DNA from 3 places in the Amorphus sp. 3PC139-8 genome. Region 3 is predicted to be linked to each of the others. Evidence: predicted binding sites of a transcription regulator. Region 3 holds the regulator's gene; each other region holds the start of a gene.

Region 1 (3,277 bases), on a different contig from region 3:
CAACCGAAATCGTCCTTCTCGACGATCTTGCCGACGATGACGGAGCCGTCCTCGCCCGCATTGTGGGCGATCTGGCGCGCCGGGGCCTGAACGGCCTTGCGGACCATCTCCACGCCGGCCTTCTGGTCGGCATTCGCCGGAGAAAGACCCTCAAGCGCCTTGAGCGAGCGAAGCAGTGCGACGCCGCCGCCCGGAACGACGCCTTCCTCGACCGCCGCGCGCGTGGCGTGCAGGGCGTCGTCGACGCGGTCCTTCTTCTCCTTCACCTCGACCTCGGTGACGCCGCCGACGCGGATCACCGCGACGCCGCCGGCGAGCTTCGCAAGACGCTCCTGCAGCTTCTCGCGATCGTAGTCGGAGGTGGTCTCTTCGATCTGGGCCTTGATCTGGTTGACTCGGGCCTCGATGTCGGACTTTTCGCCGGCGCCGTCGACGATCGTGGTCTCGTCCTTGGAGATCGACACCTTCTTGGCCTTGCCGAGCATGTCGATGGTCACATTCTCAAGCTTGATGCCGACGTCCTCGGAAATCACCGTGCCATTGGTCAGAACGGCGATGTCCTGCAGCATGGCCTTGCGACGATCGCCGAAGCCCGGGGCCTTCACGGCCGCGACCTTCAGACCGCCACGCAGCTTGTTGACCACGAGGGTGGCGAGCGCCTCGCCTTCCACGTCCTCGGCAATGATGAGGAGCGGACGACCGGACTGCACGACGGCTTCCAGCACCGGCAGCAGCGCCTGCAGGTTGGAGAGCTTCTTCTCGTGGATGAGGAGGTAAGGCTCGTCGAGCTCGACGCGCATCTTGTCGGCGTCGGTGACGAAATAGGGCGAGATGTAGCCGCGGTCGAACTGCATGCCCTCGACGACCTCGAGCTCGGTCTCGAGCGACTTGGCCTCTTCGACGGTGATGACACCCTCGTTGCCGACCTTCTGCATCGCCTCGGCCAGGAAGCGGCCGACTTCGACGTCGCCGTTGGCGGAGATGGTGCCGACCTGGGCGATCTCGTCGTTGGAGGAGATGTCCTTGGCCTTGGACTTCAGCTCGGTGACGATGGCTTCCACCGCCAGGTCGATACCGCGCTTGAGATCCATCGGGTTCATGCCGGCGGTGACCGCCTTGGCGCCTTCCTTGACGATCGCCTGGGCGAGAACCGTCGCGGTCGTGGTGCCGTCGCCGGCCAGATCGTTGGTCTTCGAGGCGACCTCGCGGACCATCTGGGCGCCCATGTTCTCGAACTTGTCCTCAAGCTCGATTTCCTTGGCGACCGTCACGCCGTCCTTGGTGATGCGCGGCGCACCGAACGACTTTTCGATGACGACGTTGCGGCCTTTCGGGCCCAGCGTCACCTTGACCGCGTTGGCGAGGACGTCGACGCCCTTCAGCATCTTGTCGCGAGCGGAGGTGGAAAACTTAACTTCCTTGGCAGCCATGATTTTGTTCTCCGTTGAGAGACTGCGTGGACCAGGCGCGCTTAAGCGGCGGCCTTGGCGGCGGCGGTGCCTTCCAGCACGCCCATGATGTCGGATTCCTTCATGATCAGGAGATCCTCACCGTCGATCTTCACCTCGGTGCCCGACCACTTGCCGAACAGAACGCGGTCGCCCGCCTTCACGTCGAGGGCCACAAGCTCGCCCGCCTCGTTGCGGACGCCGGGGCCGACGGCGACGACTTCGCCTTCCTGCGGCTTTTCCTTGGCGGTGTCGGGTATGATGATGCCGCCGGCGGTCTTGGTGTCGGACTCGATGCGGCGCACGACCACGCGGTCGTGAAGCGGCCGGAACTTCATGATCTGTTCCTCCATGAACCAGATGCGATTGTAACTGGTGAACCAAGTTCCTCCTCACGGGGAGGGCGTCCGATCGCGGCACGCTCCCCCGTGCGGTCGGTGAGATGGGATGATCGCTCACCGGTATCAAGGTACCTGCCATAAATTTTTAGCACTCGCTAGTGGGAAGTGCTAACAGCCGCGTCATGTCGCATGCGAGGCGGGGAGGGCTGTTGGCAGCAGTCGTAGAGGAATGCTGCTAACTTGCTGATTTAGAAGGCATAATTTCGGAAGCTGGCTTGCCATCGCCGCGGCTGCAATGCACCATTTCGGTATCGGCCACAAGACCAGAGGGAGCCCGATGACCGATTTCGCCTTCGATCGCCAGCTGGATGGCTATGGACTGACCACCGCGAAGATCCTGTATCGTATGCCGGACCATCCGACCCTGCTGCAGACCTATCTCTGGCAGGACTACGATCTCGCTCCCGAATTTCCCGAGCTGAACCGGTTCCTCGCTTTCTGGCGGCGCGAGCTCGAAGGGCCGCTTCATTCGGTCGAGGTCGCCTATCGCCGGCTGGTGGCGCCGCACGAATGGCGCCGCGTCGACGGCCTGTCCTTGTTGAACTGATTCGACGGGACGTCGCTGTCGCGCGGCGGTCACGGACAGGTGCACATGGTTCTCTGTAACGTGGCATAAGGTCTCGTTTCCGCCGTAAACGAGACCCACACGTCTGCCGCGAAACCAGAGGACCATGCCCGCCGATGACCGTGCGCTATTCCGCCCACCCCTCGATGTTCAGAAGCCGCCCGCTCACCTTCCTTCTGTGCATCGTGTTGATTCCGGTTGGGATCGGCATCGTGGCGCTGCTGGTCTGGTGGCTGTTCCACCGCGCAACCACGCTGACGGTGGACGACGACCGGGTCATTCTCGATCGCGGCCTGATCTCCAAGGAGCATATCGAGATCGAGCTGTCGTCGATCCGGACCGTGAAGATCGACCAGTCGCTGCTCGACCGCCTGCTCGATTCGGGAACCTTGCGGGTCTATACGGCCGGCGATACGCCGGAACTCCAGATGAAGGGGTTGCCGGATCCCGCCGGGCTGCGGCAGGCAATGCGGCCCTGATTGTACGCGAGTCTGCCTGCGCATCCGGCCTTCTACAGGGGTAAACAGGCACTGCGGCCAGTGGTCCTTTCGACCATACATGCGCTCCTGCCATATCATTTCCCTTATTGGGCGTAGATGTTCAGGGATCGTGGGTCTAAACCGTTAATCGGGAGATGCCGCTCTTTGTCGTGCGCGGTTCTTTGGGTCGTTCGATCCAGACAGGACGCGTCAACTTGAATACGGACGTCGGACGGGAGACGACTTGGTGACGACAGCCAAATATCGCTGTAGCGCCTGCGGAGAGCCGCTGATTCGCCCGGTGCTGAGCTGTCCCTACTGTGGCGCGTTTCGCTCTGCCGTTCCGCTTGAGGAGATGGCCGACACCGATACGGCCGCTCCGGC
Region 2 (3,277 bases), on a different contig from region 3:
GCCCGCCGGCCGCAGCCGTCGCTTGGGAGCTGTCGCGGGCTTAGAAGCCCATGCCGCCCATGCCACCCATGTCGCCACCCGGCATGGCCGGCGCGCCGCCGTCTTTCTTCGGCAGCTCGGCGACCATGGCCTCGGTGGTGATGAGCAGCGAGGCGATCGAAGCGGCGTCCTGAAGGGCGGCACGCACGACCTTGGTCGGGTCGATGATGCCCTTCTCGATCATGTTCACGAACTCCTCGTTCTGGGCATCGAAGCCGATGTCCGGATTGGAGTCCTCGAGGATCTTGCCGACCACGATGGAGCCTTCGGCGCCGGAGTTCTCGGCGATCTGCCGGATCGGAGCCTCAAGCGCCCGGAACACGATGTTGATGCCGGCCTGGACGTCTTCGTTGTCGGAGGAGAGCTTCGAAACGGCCGCCTTGCAGCGCAGGAGCGCGACGCCGCCGCCCGGGACGATGCCTTCCTCGACCGCCGCGCGGGTGGCGTTGAGGGCATCGTCGACGCGGTCCTTCTTCTCCTTCACCTCGACCTCGGTGGCACCGCCGACGCGGATCACCGCGACACCGCCGGCGAGCTTCGCAAGGCGCTCCTGGAGCTTCTCGCGGTCGTAGTCGGAGGTGGTGTCTTCGATCTGAGCCTTGATCTGGGAGACGCGGGCCTCGATGTCGGACTTCTCGCCAACGCCGTCGACGATGGTGGTCTCGTCCTTCGTGATGGAGACCTTCTTGGCGCGGCCGAGCATGTCGATGGTGACATTCTCAAGCTTGATGCCGACGTCTTCCGACACAACGGTGCCGCCGGTCAGGATCGCGATGTCCTGCAGCATGGCCTTGCGGCGATCGCCAAAGCCAGGGGCCTTCACGGCCGCGACCTTCAGGCCGCCACGCAGCTTGTTGACCACGAGGGTGGCGAGCGCCTCGCCTTCCACGTCCTCGGCGATGATGAGGAGGGGACGGCTGGACTGCACGACGGCTTCCAGCACCGGCAGCATGGCCTGCAGGTTGGAGAGCTTCTTCTCGAAGATCAGGATATAAGGATCCTCGAGGTCGGCGATCATCTTCTCCGAATTCGTCACGAAGTACGGAGAAATGTAGCCGCGGTCGAACTGCATGCCCTCGACGACTTCGAGCTCGGTCTCGAGCGACTTGGCCTCTTCGACCGTGATGACGCCCTCGTTACCGACCTTCTGCATGGCCGAGGCGATCATCTCGCCGATTTCCTTTTCGCCATTGGCGGAAATCGTGCCGACCTGGGCCACCTCGTTAGAGGTGTCGATGGAGCGCGAACGGGCTTCCAGATCCTTGACGGCCTCGGCAACGGCGAGATCGACGCCGCGCTTCAGGTCCATCGGGTTCATGCCGGCGGCAACCGCCTTGGCGCCTTCCTTCACGATCGACTGGGCCAGAACCGTGGCGGTGGTGGTGCCGTCGCCGGCCAGATCGTTGGTCTTCGAGGCGACCTCGCGGACCATCTGGGCGCCCATGTTCTCGAACTTGTCCTCAAGCTCGATTTCCTTGGCGACCGAGACGCCGTCCTTGGTGATGCGCGGCGCACCGAACGACTTTTCGATGACGACGTTGCGGCCCTTCGGACCGAGGGTCACCTTCACGGCGTTGGCCAGCGTGTCGACGCCCTTCAGCATCTTGTCGCGGGCTTCAAGCGCGAATTTCACTTCCTTCGCGGCCATGATCGTCTACCTCTCTTTTGAATTCGTGGGATCAGTCAGCAGAGCGTGGTGCGGTTGGCTTAGGCCAGCACGCCCATGATGTCGGATTCCTTCATGATCAGGAGATCCTCGCCGTCGATCTTCACCTCGGTGCCCGACCACTTGCCGAACAGAACCTTGTCGCCGGCCTTCACGTCCGGGGCGATGATCTCGCCCTTGGAGTCACGGGCGCCGGCACCCACGGCGATCACTTCGCCCTGCTGGGGCTTTTCCTGTGCGGTGTCGGGGATGATGATGCCGCCGGCGGTCTTGGTGTCGGACTCGATACGGCGGACGACCACGCGGTCGTGCAAGGGGCGGAAGTTCATCGCGTCATTCCCTCATGAGCTCGAAATGCGGACTGCTGCCCGTCCGGTGGGGGATCGAATGCACCTCGAATAACCGGTCATCCGAGGCCTGCTAGCACTCCCGTGTAGAGAGTGCCAACGATCGGGGCTGAGGTAATGCGCGGGCCTGCGCCATGTCAAGAGAGGGAAATCAAGAGATCGGGTTCGGCGCGGACGCAGTTGATATGGGCAGAGGTTTCCAAAACCGCAACGGACCGTTCATGTCCTGCATCTCGCTGCGGGGAAACGTCGGCTCTATCTGATCGTTATTCATTGCGGCCGACCGGCCGGAAAACGACAGCAACGGAGATCGAGAATGGCGAAGGTTCTGGTGCTCTACTATTCGAGCTATGGCCACATCGAAACGATGGCGAACGCCATTGCGGAGGGCGCGCGCTCGGAGGGCGCAGAGGTGGACATCAAACGGGTTCCGGAACTGGTTCCCGAAGAGGTGGCCCGCAGCTCCGGCTTCAAGCTCGACCAGGCCGCTACGATCGCACAGGTCGACGATCTTCCGAACTATGACGCCGTCATCATCGGCACGCCGACGCGCTACGGCAACATGACCGCCCAGATGAAGAACTTCCTCGATCAGACCGGCGGCCTCTGGTTCAACGACAAGCTCGTCGGCAAGGTCGGCTCGGTGTTCACCTCGACGGCCACGCAGCACGGCGGTCAGGAGACCACCCTTATCTCCACCCAGACCGTTCTCCTGCATCTCGGCTACGTCATCGTGGGGCTGCCCTATTCGTTCAAGCAGCAGATGGGCGTGGAAGAGCTGAAGGGCGGCAGCCCCTACGGCGCGACGACGATCGCCGATGGCGACGGGTCCCGCCAGCCGAGCGCGGTCGAGCTGGAAGGAGCCCGCTACCAGGGCGCGCACGTCGCCAAGATCGCGGCGAAGCTGGCGGCTTAGGACTGGAGCATTTCCAGGCGAAGTGGGAACCGGTTCGCCATCCGGAAATGCATCAAAATAAAAGGTTAGAGCCGTTCAGCGATTCCGTGAAAAGCTGATCGGCTCAAGCCTCGAAAGACTTACTCCTCTTCGCGGGTGTCCGCCGTGCGCGGCGCTCGCGCCGTAGCTCGGCCGGCCAACGGGACCCGTGACGGGCGAAGCGCAATCAGGCAGGCGGCGACGATGATCGCCGCCCCCGCGACGGTTTCGAGCTTCGGGATTTCGGAAAACAGCACGAGACCGAACAGGGTGGCCCAGATGAAGCTCGTA
Region 3 (3,277 bases):
GGCGAACGGCCATCGCGGTCAGCTCACCGCCAGCTTTTGCAGCTCCACGAGCTGGCCGATTCCGGTCTCTGCGAGATCGACAAGGGCGCCGAACTCGTCGCGGGTGAACGGGGTGCGTTCCGCCGTACCCTGGATCTCGATGATTCCGCCGGAGCCAGTCATGACGAAGTTGGCGTCGGTCTCGGCCTCCGAATCCTCCGCATAGTCCAGATCGAGCACTGGGGTTCCTCGGAAAATCCCGCAGGATACCGCCGCGACATGGTCGCGCAGAACGCCGTCGCGGACCATGCCGCGCGTCCGCATCCAGGCGATGCAGTCCGACAGCGCGACCCAGGCGCCGGTGATCGCCGCCGTGCGGGTGCCGCCGTCGGCCTGGATCACGTCGCAGTCGACGGTGATCTGGCGCTCGCCCAGCGCCTTGCGGTCGACCACGGCGCGCAGCGAGCGGCCGATCAGGCGCTGGATTTCCTGGGTGCGGCCAGAGGGCTTGCCGGCGTTGACCTCGCGTTGCATGCGCGTGTTGGTGGCGCGCGGCAGCATGCCGTATTCGCCGGTGACCCAGCCCTCGCCGGAGCCACGCAGCCAGCCCGGCACCCGCTCTTCCAGGCTGGCGGTGCACAAGACATGGGTCGAGCCGAACTTGACGGCGCACGAGCCCTCGGCATGGCGGGAGACGCCCCGCTCGAGCGACACGGATCTCAGTTCGTCGGGCGCTCGGTTGGAAGGGCGCATCTCTTAATTCTCCCCCGGATCACGGGCGGTGTCCGGCCAAAACGGCCCGAAGGCAGGCGCGTGATCGATTGACGTCAATTGGATGCGGCGGACCGGAGTGTTCCGCAAATCCGCATCCCGATCGCAAGCAAGGCCGTTCTCGTAACCCGCAATGGCAAAGCGCGTAAAGCGGCAGCCTCTGCGTAAGGGCCCGATCGGTCCTCCGCCTCTTGACGGGTGGCATCCAACCGTACGCACTTCCTATATTCGGATGAGACACTTTTCGTGCGCGCCGCCGTGCGTCGGCGGCCGCACCCGATGACGTGGAGTAGTCGTCCCTTGGCCTCGGATCGCCCGCTCGATTCGCCGCTTTCGCATCTCGTGGATCTCGACGCGCGCTCGCGCGAGATCTTCAAGGAGATCGTCGAGACCTATCTGGAGACCGGTGACCCAATCGGATCGCGCAACATCTCCCGACGTTTGACGACCGCCCTGTCGCCGGCGTCGGTGCGCAACGTGATGGCCGACCTGGAAACGCTGGGTCTGATCTATGCCCCGCATACCAGCGCCGGCCGTCTGCCGACCGAGCTCGGATTGCGCTTCTTCGTCGATGCGCTGTTGGAGATCGGCAATCTCTCCGACCAGGAACGCGCCGGAATCGATGCCCAGGTGCGCACCACGGCGCAGGATCGCGGCGTGGAGGCGTTGCTGAACGATGCCAGCCAGCTTCTGTCCGGCCTCTCGCGCGGCGCGGGCGTCGTGGTGGTCGGCAAGGCGGATCTGCGCGTGAAGCACGTTGAGTTCGTTCGCCTCGACTCCAAGACCGCGCTGGTGGTCCTGGTTGGCGAAAACGGCTCGGTGGAGAACCGCATCGTCGATCTCCCGCCCGGCCTGCCGCCGTCCGCTCTGGTGGAAGCCTCGAACTATCTGAACGCCCACATTCGTGGTCGCACCCTGGCGGAGGCGATCGCCGTTCTGCGTAAGGTCCGCGAGGAGCAGCAGGCGGAGCTCGACGAGCTCACCCGCCGGCTGGTGGAGACGGGGATCGCCTCCTGGGCCGGCAGCGCGGAGGAAACCGGCGGCACGCTGATCGTCCACGGCCGGGCGAACCTCCTGGAAGATTTGAGCGCGCAGGAGGATCTGGAGCGTATCCGCCGGCTGTTCGACGATCTGGAAAGCAAGAACGAGCTGCTCCAGCTTCTCAGCCTCACCGACGAGGGCGAGGGCGTGCGGATCTTCATCGGCTCGGAGAACAAGCTGTTTTCGCTGTCCGGATCGTCGCTGGTGGTGTCGCCCTATCGCGACGAAACCAACCGTGTCGTCGGCGTGCTCGGCGTCATCGGCCCGACCCGTCTGAACTATGGCCGCGTCATTCCGATGGTGGACTATACCGCCCGTCTCGTCGGCAAGCTGGTGCGGTAGAGCGCCTTTTGCGAGGAATGGACACTCGTGGTGGGCCTTGAACCGTGACAAATCAGCGGCTGAAACCGGTCTTAAGCCGTTCCCGTCCTCTTTTGATCGCGATCAAAAATGCGGCATCACGGCGACAGTTTGCCGAAAAAAGGGCGCCTATGCGACGTCCGGACGTGCGTTCCGATCGATTCCCGGTTTATAAGGTCGAGTTGAGAGTGACCGCGTTCGTTCCGGGGCCTGGGGTGCCTGCGGAAGCTGTCTGCAGGGAGACAAGGATATGACGAGGAGCTTTGCGGCCGCTGGATTGGCGCTGATCCTGATGGCTCCGGTCGCGCCTGCGATCGCCCAATCCGACGTAACCGCCACCGGACCCGCCCAGATCACCGTGACGCCGCGCGGCTACAACTACCCCGGCCCCTACGGTCCGAATCTGCCCGGCGTCTATATGCTGACCAACTCCGGCCTGCCGATCGGGCCGGACATCGACAGCGGCAAGCTGAAAACGCCGAATCTGGAGCTTCCGGTGAACGCGGGCAGCTACGATCAGCCGACCGGGCCGATTTCCGGTTGGAACGGCACCTACGGCGGTGGCATCCCGTTCTGAGGCGTCGATGACGTCGAGGCGAACGGGCCGGACGTCATAGCAGACGGCCCTGTCGGGTTTTCGTGCGGGCCGGGGGGACATCAGCACGATGTTTTCCTTCGCCCGCGCGCGTTCGACGAATGGGCGCTTGGCTTGCGTCCGCAAAGCCTCTTGCCAGTCGGGTCCAACCACGGCATGGGAAGGCGCCGCATTTGACGCGGCTCGGGTCGCGATGGCGGCCGATTGACTTTTCTTCAGGTCTTGAGGTGACGATATGGCTCTGCTCGCCGATTCCCTTGCCCGCGTGAAGCCCTCGGCCACGATCGCGGTGACTAACAAGGCGGCCGAGCTCAAGCGCGCCGGCCGCGACGTGATCGGACTGGGCGCCGGTGAGCCGGACTTCGACACGCCCGACTTCGTGAAGGAAGCCGCGATCGCCGCGATCCGCGAAGGCAAGACCAAATATACCGCAGTCGACGGCATTCCGGAGCTGAAGGAAGCCATCGTCGAGAAGTTCCGACGCGAGAACGAGCTCGACTACAAGACCTCGCAGATTTCGGTCGGTACTGG

The links. Region 3 encodes HrcA, which represses chaperone genes, less so after heat shock. Its sites were predicted from a motif close to GTTAGCACTCNCNNNNNGNGAGTGCTAAC; they were not measured.
Region 1: groES (co-chaperone GroES) is a predicted target of HrcA. The motif match lies at 1,934-1,962, and genes of this name have one in related genera.
Region 2: groES (co-chaperone GroES) is a predicted target of HrcA. The motif match lies at 2,125-2,153, and genes of this name have one in related genera.

What each region holds. Positions count from the first base shown of each region.
Region 1 is NZ_JABJVY010000005.1:120,381-123,657, reverse strand. Features, by position in the region: gene groL (chaperonin GroEL) at 1-1,430, opposite strand, end outside; gene groES (co-chaperone GroES) at 1,472-1,786, opposite strand; gene HNS03_RS07105 (usg protein) at 2,127-2,396, shown strand; gene HNS03_RS07100 (PH domain-containing protein) at 2,531-2,893, shown strand; gene HNS03_RS07095 (hypothetical protein) at 3,141-3,277, shown strand, end outside.
Region 2 is NZ_JABJVY010000019.1:20,578-23,854, reverse strand. Features, by position in the region: gene groL (chaperonin GroEL) at 41-1,687, opposite strand; gene groES (co-chaperone GroES) at 1,747-2,034, opposite strand; gene wrbA (NAD(P)H:quinone oxidoreductase) at 2,369-2,968, shown strand; gene HNS03_RS16980 (DMT family transporter) at 3,088-3,277, opposite strand, start outside.
Region 3 is NZ_JABJVY010000030.1:6,433-9,709, reverse strand. Features, by position in the region: gene rdgB (RdgB/HAM1 family non-canonical purine NTP pyrophosphatase) at 1-13, opposite strand, end outside; gene rph (ribonuclease PH) at 19-732, opposite strand; gene hrcA (heat-inducible transcriptional repressor HrcA) at 1,030-2,133, shown strand; gene HNS03_RS21725 (hypothetical protein) at 2,402-2,728, shown strand; gene HNS03_RS21720 (pyridoxal phosphate-dependent aminotransferase) at 2,982-3,277, shown strand, end outside.